Regions from separate parts of the Rhizobium sp. NXC14 genome, predicted to be linked through region 1. Evidence: predicted binding sites of a transcription regulator. Region 1 holds the regulator's gene; the other holds the start of a gene.

The links. The regulator LexA, encoded in region 1, represses DNA repair genes until DNA is damaged. The targets are predictions, from matches to a motif close to TGTTCNNNNTGTGTTCNG.
Region 2: the regulator LexA is predicted to act here: its motif matches at 2,268-2,285, upstream of NXC14_RS04510 (PA0069 family radical SAM protein).

What each region holds. Positions count from the first base shown of each region.
Region 1 covers NZ_CP021030.1:2,093,016-2,097,211, reverse strand. The annotation lists gene kdsA (3-deoxy-8-phosphooctulonate synthase) at 15-860, opposite strand; gene NXC14_RS10335 (VOC family protein) at 857-1,753, opposite strand; gene lexA (transcriptional repressor LexA) at 1,952-2,668, shown strand; gene NXC14_RS10325 (ComEC/Rec2 family competence protein) at 2,649-4,196, opposite strand, start outside.
Region 2 covers NZ_CP021030.1:922,948-927,143, reverse strand. The annotation lists gene NXC14_RS04530 (4-(cytidine 5'-diphospho)-2-C-methyl-D-erythritol kinase) at 1-337, shown strand, start outside; gene moaB (molybdenum cofactor biosynthesis protein B) at 337-888, shown strand; gene NXC14_RS04520 (hypothetical protein) at 969-1,325, opposite strand; gene NXC14_RS04515 (glycosyltransferase family A protein) at 1,696-2,214, opposite strand; gene NXC14_RS04510 (PA0069 family radical SAM protein) at 2,355-3,512, shown strand; gene NXC14_RS04505 (ribonuclease HII) at 3,680-4,196, shown strand, end outside.

The DNA of each region.
Region 1 (4,196 bases):
CAGCCTGTTGAACGTTAGGCCTTGGCGATCGCATCGAAGGCAAGCAACTTCTCAAGCAGTCGCGGCATGTCCTTGAGATAGACCATGTTCGGCCCGTCGGACGGTGCGTTGTCGGGATCCTGATGGGTTTCGACGAAGACGCCGGCAATTCCCGTCGCCACTGCCGCGCGCGCCAGCGTTTCCACGAACTCGCGCTGGCCGCCGGAGGAATCGCCCTGCCCGCCCGGCTGCGCCACGGAATGGGTGGCGTCAAAAATGACGGGAGCCCCCATCGCCGCCATGATCGGCAGCGAACGCATGTCGGAAACCAGCGTATTGTAGCCGAAGGAGGCACCGCGCTCGCACAAGAGCACATTCGGATTGCCGCTGGCGTTGAGCTTCTTCAGAACGTTCTTCATATCCCAAGGGGCGAGGAACTGGCCCTTCTTGACATTGACGGCGCGGCCGGTTCTGGCGGCGGCGATCAGAAGGTCGGTCTGACGGCAGAGGAAGGCCGGGATCTGCAGAACATCGACCACCCTGGCCACCTCGGCGCATTGCTCGGCCGTATGGACGTCGGTTATGACGGGAAAGCCGAATTCCTTCTTGAGGTCGGCAAAGACCTCCATGCCCTTTTCCAGGCCGATGCCGCGTTCAGCCGAGAGCGAGGTACGGTTCGCCTTGTCGAAGGAGCTCTTGTAGACGAGGCCAATGCCGAGCTTGCCGCAAAGCTCCTTCAGCGTGCCGGCGACCATGAAGGCGTGATCCCGGCTCTCCATCTGGCATGGACCGGCGATCAGCGACAAGCGGCCAGTATTGGAAAAAGTCACCTGGCCTTCGCCTTCGCCGATCCTGACTTCGGAATTCGTGTCGGTGCTCATCGTGTTTCCTCGAAGGCGAAGAGCGCACCCTGCCCGGGCGTGGGCTTCACCAGAATGCGATTGTTCTTGCGTGTGAATGTGATCCCGTTAGCACCCAAATGCGCTTCTGTCACGGCAAGATCGATGACGGTGAAGAGGATTGCCCGCCCCCGCAGGCCGCGATCGGCTGATGAGACAGCGGTTTCGAAATAGGCCTCCAGCCCTTCCGGCGTCATCAAGCTGATCTTTGCATTCGATGCCGCGATATTCACGCCGAAACCGGTTTTCTCCACCGCCGCCTGCCCAATCGCGAGCCCGACGAAGGCGGCGAATGCCGCCGGGTCCGGTGCACAAAGTGCGATCTCGGCAATGCCGATCACGCCATTGGCGTGCGTCTCCAGCGCGGCGCGATCTGTAGGGAACGAATTGATGCGCTGGCAAGTAAAGAGAAAGAAATCGGGGGCGCGCAAATCAGCTGCAAAGGCCAGCTTAAAGCTGCCGACGCTCTCCGAACCGTCCGGCATCCGCATCGGCCGGCTGAACTGCAACATCTCACCGGCGCTCGCGCCGTTGCTGACGAAGCGCTTATGATCGAGGTCGGCATCCTCGCTGAGGAAGGCCAGCGCAGAAAGTCCCTCCTCGCCGCAGCGGAAACGGAAGGCGCGATTGCGGGCGATGAAGACGTTGCCCTGGCGGGCCGCTGCCTCGCTCTCGTCGACACTCGCCACGCCAAGCGGCTCCAGATAGGTCTTGTCGGCGAAAAAGACGCAGGCATTCTCCGTTCCGAAGGGATGGCGTGCATCGGCGGCGACGGTGAAACCGAGCTTGCCAAGCCTCTCACGCGCCAGATCGATATTGACCACGGGCAGCACGACATGATCCAGCGGGTGCGACCTGGCGGAATGCGCGTTCATGAATATCCCTCCTGAAACCGGCAAGAGATGTGCGACAGCACCTCCCTCAATGCAAGACATGTGCGCCAATCCGGCAAATGAAAATAAAAATCTCCACGAGTTGACGTGAACTTTTACGGAAATTTAGCTACTTGCGGAACACATATGGAACATATAGTGTCCGTTCTGGATTTGTTTCAATCACGGGGTCTGACGTCGATGCTCACGCGCAAACAACAGGAGCTTCTCCTTTTCATCCATGAGCGCATGAAGGAATCCGGCGTTCCTCCCTCTTTCGACGAAATGAAGGATGCCCTGGATCTCGCCTCGAAATCCGGCATTCACCGCCTGATCACGGCGCTTGAGGAACGCGGCTTCATTCGCCGCCTACCGAACCGCGCCCGGGCGCTCGAGGTGATCAAGCTTCCGGAGGCCTATAACCCCAGTCTTCAGCGTCGCGGTTTTTCGCCGAGCGTCATCGAGGGCAGCCTCGGCAAGCCCCAGCCGGTCGCCGCCCCCGCTGCGCCAAAGCCGGTCGCCGACAATGGCAACTCCGTCTCCGTGCCGGTCATGGGACGTATCGCCGCCGGCGTTCCGATCTCGGCGATCCAGAACAACACCCACGATATCGTCGTTCCTTCAGATATGCTCGGCTCCGGTGAGCACTATGCGCTGGAGGTCAAAGGCGATTCGATGATCGACGCCGGCATCTTCGACGGCGACACCGTGATCATTCGCAACGGCAGTACCGCCAGTCCCGGCGACATCGTCGTTGCCCTCGTCGATGACGAGGAAGCAACGCTGAAGCGTTTCCGCCGCAAGGGCGCCTCGATCGCGCTCGAGGCCGCCAACCCGGCTTATGAGACCCGCATCTTCGGGCCCGACCGGGTCAAGGTGCAGGGCAAGCTCGTCGGCCTCATCCGTCGCTATCACTGACGCCGGATGGGCTGGAATCGGTAAAACGATCATTGCGCCAATCATAGGCGCGATGGCGCATCCATGGTCGCGACAAAGCATCGAATGCGGTGGCGACCTCCAGGCCGGCATCGGCGAAACGCAATTCGAGCGAGCCGGTCCTACGCAGCGTCTCGCCGGTGAAAAGCGTGCCACCTGAACGGCAGCTGTTGAAACGCAGACGGACCGAGGTCACGACGATATCGGCCGTATCGCAGGCCGGGCCGAGATAGGCGGCATTGTCGATGACGGTGACGATATGGCCATTGCCAAGTCTTGATGTGCACCAAGCCTTCTTGACGCAGGAAAAACGGTTTGCTTCACCGCCTGCTGCGGCTGCCCGCATCGCCGCACTCGCTTCGTTCTGCTGATCGCGGGAAAGCCTGACACGGCGGCCTTCTCCTTCCGGCGGGATGGCCGGACCATCCAGCATCTTCGGCGGATCATGTGTCGGCAGCACCAGCGCTCTCTGCCACTGGTCGAATATGAAATCCGGCGGGTTTTCACGGTTGGAAGCTATTGCCTCAGCCGCGACGACCGCAACCAGACTGCCATCCTCCGAAATCAGCAGATCCGGCGGCCGGGGAACCGGCAGAAGCAGCACGATGAGCGTAGAGATGGCGATGATCGAGGTGCCGACGTGGCGCAGCCGAGTGCGCAGCAGCGTCAGCAGCAGAAAGCCTGCCACCGCCACTGCGAAATACCAGGCGGGCAAGCGGCCGATGCCGATATCACCGCCCCAGCCGGACACCGTCTTGGCAACCGCAATCACCAGATCGAGGCCGAATCCGACGACCTTCCAGAGCGGAGCGTCCAAACCGAAAAGCATGAGCAACATCGCCAACAATCCGGCCGGCATGACGATGAAGGAGATAATCGGCATCGTCGCAAGGTTTGCCGGCAGGCCGTAAGCCGTCAGGCGATGAAAATGCTCAATCGAAAACAATGCGGTGGAAAAGCCGCCGATCAGCGAGGTCAGGAAGACGCCGCCGAAGAAACCGGCGACGGCAACCACCGGCCTCATGATCGGCAGTTTCAGAAAAGCGTTTTCGCGGACACGCCTGTCCTTCCACAACTGATAGCCCGATACCAAGGCCAATGTGGCGGCAAAGGACATCTGAAAGCTCGGTCCCAATACTTCCGAAGGTGAAATGGCGATGATGATGAGCGCGGAGAGAACGACATTGCGCAGGCTGATCGACGGCCGGTCGAAGAAGACGGCAATCAGCATGATGGCCATCATGATAAAGGCGCGCTCGGCCGAAACCCCGAAACCGGAGATCAGGTAATAGGCGGTGACGGCGATGAGCGCGCCGGCAGCGGCGATCTTCTTTGTCGGATAGGCTTGGGCGACGCCGGGAAAGAGGCTGAGCAGCATCCGAAAGCCGACGAAGAAGATGCCAGCCGACAGCGCCATGTTGAGGCCAGAGATCGCGACGATATGGGCAAGGCCGGACTGGCGCAGCGCCTCCGTCGTCGCGTGCGATATGGCGCACCGTTCGTCCGTCAC
Region 2 (4,196 bases), 1.2 Mb from region 1:
GCTGAAGGGGGTTTCGACGCCGGAGGTTTTCCGCCGGCTCACGGCAAAGAACAATTCACCCCTGACGCTCGCACACACCGAAGGCTGGCTTGCGGCGATCGGCGCGGCTCGCAACGACCTGGAGCCACCGGCACGCGAAGCCGTGCCCGAAATCGCGGCGATCTCGGCGATGCTGCAGGCTGAGGGCGCTCTTCTTGCCCGCATGTCCGGCTCCGGCGCCACCTGCTTCGGGATCTTCGCCGATATGGCCGCCGCGCGCCATGCGACGGCAGCTCTTCACGAGGCGCGGCCCGACTGGTATTTCCAGGCGACGGAAACGGTTTCGGGGGGCATGTGATGGCAGGTTTGGACGAAAAACGGCCCTTCATCGCCGTCGGCATAGCCGTCCTCACCGTCTCGGATACGCGCACGCCGGAGACGGACAAGTCCGGCGATACGCTGGCGGTGCGGATCGCCGAGGCCGGCCACATGCTGGTCGAGCGGGCGATCGTGCCCGATGACCGGGAGAAAATCGCCGCTCAGGTCAAAGCCTGGACCGAGCGGGATGAGATCGATGTCGTTATCACCACGGGCGGCACCGGCTTTACCGGCCGAGACGTGACGCCCGAGGCGCTGGAGCCGCTGTTCGAAAAGCGCATGGATGGCTTTTCCGCTGTCTTCCACCGTATCTCCTATGACAAGATCGGCACGGCGACAATCCAGTCGCGCGCCACCGCGGGCGTTGCCAACTCCACCTTCATCTTCGCCCTGCCCGGCTCGCCCGGTGCCTGCCGGGACGCCTGGGACGGCATATTGAAAGCACAGCTCGACTATCGCAGCGTGCCTTGCAACTTCGTCGAGATCATGCCGCGCCTGGACGAGCATCTGAAACGCGGCGCAAAGAAATAGACTGGCGCTGCCGTTACAGTGCCGCGGTCGCGCCGTCGAAAACCTGATTTAGACTTTCGAGGCCGACGCGCTGGCCTGTGTTATGTGGCAATGCCCGGCAGAGCCGGCATCGAATCCCAGCCATCACCCGACAGCAGAATGCAACTTATGCCGTGGACATCCGTGACGACGAGCGTCCAGGTGCCGCTTTTGGCGGCATAGACCTCGAGAACGGCGTTTTGGTTGATCAGGCCGACGGCGGTGAGCTTCTCACCGAAATTCCTGTCGAGGAAACTGATGACGTCGGGTCGGCCTGCGCAACTGAGCATCGTCTGCGATGCTGCCGAATTCGGATGCGCGATCACCAATGTCGGCAATATGACGGCCAGCAGGCCGTAGATCCTACCGCGTACGCCGCAGATCCTACCGCGCATGCGGTAAATCCTACCGCTTGGCATGACGCACCTCCTTTCGCCGGAAACCCGGCAGAAGAGGAGATTTTTCGCCGACCTGTTCTGCCGTTCACCGGCATTCCACGGCATCCGTTGCGAAGCGCGGCGCTTCGGCGGCGCCATAGGTGAAGTATAGCGCGAAATCCGATTGGGCGCCATCTTTGCACGATGGCGGGACGTAATCACCAAAGCGCGCTTGCGACGAGACCAGCCATCCGGCTGCCGCCACCTTCCCCCTTGCGGGCGAAGGGGATATGCCGCACCGGCTTCCTCCATCTCGACGTTGCACTGGGCACGTCCCCTCGCCCCGCTTTTACGGGGAGAGGGTTAGGAGAGGGACAATCTCTCAGACAGGCTCGATGCAGCGATGGGCATTCTACCGCGTGGCACGCGCCACCCAGGAAGGAATCAATTCACTTGCAAGCTTGCGCGGCTTCTGGCCCTTGGCGAAGTCGGCAACAGGCATCCCGCTTCTGGCAGCGGCGAGCGCCAGGTTCTTCGGCATCAACAAGCCAAGCTCCAGCGGCGGTCGACCGCGGGCAACACGCTGGAAGAACGGGCGTCGATAGCCGCGCGAGGCGGCAAAGCGCGCTGGTGTCTTATTCAGCGCCACATATTCGGCGATCTCATCGATCCAGCCGGCCTGCGGCCTGGCGCCCGGCTCGATAAAGAGCAGCCATTCGCCTCGGGCGGAGCGCACGATGTCCTTGATATCCCATTGTGAATGGAACCGGCAGCCGGCGGCGTCGGCGACCCGCGAGGTGCCGTCTCGCGAGCCGTGATCGAGCACGATCACATCGCTGACGAGCCCTTCCACCGCGCCTGCCACCAATACCGATAAGGTCTGCGCCAGTTCGGATTCCTGATCCTGGCATTCGAGAACAACCGTCAACATCGACTATTCATAATGCGCCGCACAATTTTTTGCCAGCACCGTTTTGCGTATTTTGTTCTTGCATTGTTCTCGTTTTATCGATAGGAATTTAATCATCACAAACGGGCGGAGACAACGGCTTTCCGCTGCGGGAGAATCCGATGAGAGAGCAGTCCCTGGCAGGGCAGGCCGCATTCGCGCCTGCCAATACGGCAGATATTGCCGATGCGATGATCGTGTCCTCCGGTCTTCGGGTCGAGGTTGACCGGCGGCGCGGGCGTGGAGCGGGACTGAACCCAACAGGCCGGTTCGAAGCGCTGCAGCGGGAGACCTTCGACGACGGTTGGCAGACGCTGGAAGAACTGCCACCGTTCAAGACCGTGGTTCAGATCGAAAAGCCGCGCACCGCGATTACACGCAATGAATCGCCGGACCTTTCCTTCGACCGCTCGATCAATCCCTATCGCGGCTGCGAGCACGGCTGCATCTATTGTTTCGCCCGCCCGACGCACGCCTATATGGGGCTTTCGGCGGGGCTCGATTTCGAGACGAAGCTCTTCGCCAAGCCCGATGCGGCGAAGCTCTTGGAGCGGGAGCTCGCCAAGCCGGGGTACAAGGTGAGGGTGATCGCGATCGGCACCAATACCGACCCCTATCAACCGATCGAGAAGGAATGGCGCATTATGCGCGGCATCCTCGAGGTGCTGAACAAGGCGAACCATCCGGTGTCGATCGTCACCAAGTCGGCGATGATCCTGCGCGATCTCGACATTCTGCAGGAGATGGCCGGCAAGAACCTGGTGCGCGTCGGCATCTCGGTCACCACGCTCGACCGCAAGCTTGCCCGGGCGATGGAACCGCGCGCCGCCACGCCGCCGCGACGGCTGGAGACCATTCATGCGCTGTCTGAGGCAGGGATTCAGACTGCCGTCATGGCCGCTCCGCTGATCCCGGCGCTGAACGACCACGAATTGGAGCGCATTCTGGAATCGGCGAAGGCTGCCGGCGCGACCGAGGCGAGTTATGTCATCCTCAGGCTGCCGCTTGAAGTCAGCCCGCTCTTTCGCGACTGGTTGCTGCAGCACTATCCCGATCGTTACCGGCACGTGATGTCGCTGGTGCGCTCGATGCGCGGCGGCAAGGATTACGACGCCGAATTCGGCAAGCGCATGAAGGGCGCCGGTCCCTATGCCTGGCAGATCGCCCGGCGCTTCGAAATGGCGGCGAGACGCTTCGAGCTGACACGCCGCAGCGTGCCGTTGCGCGACGATCTGTTCGTGCCACCGGATGGCAGCGGCGTACAGCTGTCTCTGCTCTGATTTTTTAAGCTTGCGCATCGGCTGCTCAGAAAATCCGCCCTGTTTTCGAGCCCCGAGCGCAATTTCCGCGGATGGCCCTGACCGCCTCCATCCGCCGGACCGTCCCCGGCCGCCGCCCTGATCCGGGGACTTGCGGGAAATCGGGTTGGCGTGCGAGGTTCAGCCGCATGAAACGTCGCACGCCACCCGATTCTCCCCTGCTTTTCGACACGGTCCCTCTCGTGCCGGATTTCAAGCTTGAGCTCAAAGCCCGCAAGGCCGGCCACTGGCCGGTCGCCGGCGCCGACGAGGCAGGCCGCGGGCCGCTGGCGGGGCCCGTGGTGGCCGCTGCGGTCATCCTCGATCCGAAGCGCATCCCTGAAGGCCTCAACGATTCCAAGCAGCTCTCGGCGCAGCGGCGCGAAGAACTCTTCGTGCAGATCCTGGCGACCGCGACGGTTTCCATCGCCTCCTCCAGCTCGACCCGGATCGACGAAACGGACATACGCAAGGCAAGCCTGGATGCGATGCGCCGCGCCATCTGCAGCCTCGCCATTCCCGCAAGCTACGTCCTGACAGATGGGCTTGATGTGCCGCCCGGCCTCGATTGCCCAGGACAGGCCGTGGTCAAGGGTGACGCCCGCTCGGTTTCTATCGCCGCCGCCTCTATCGTCGCCAAGGTGACGCGCGATCGGATGATGGCGC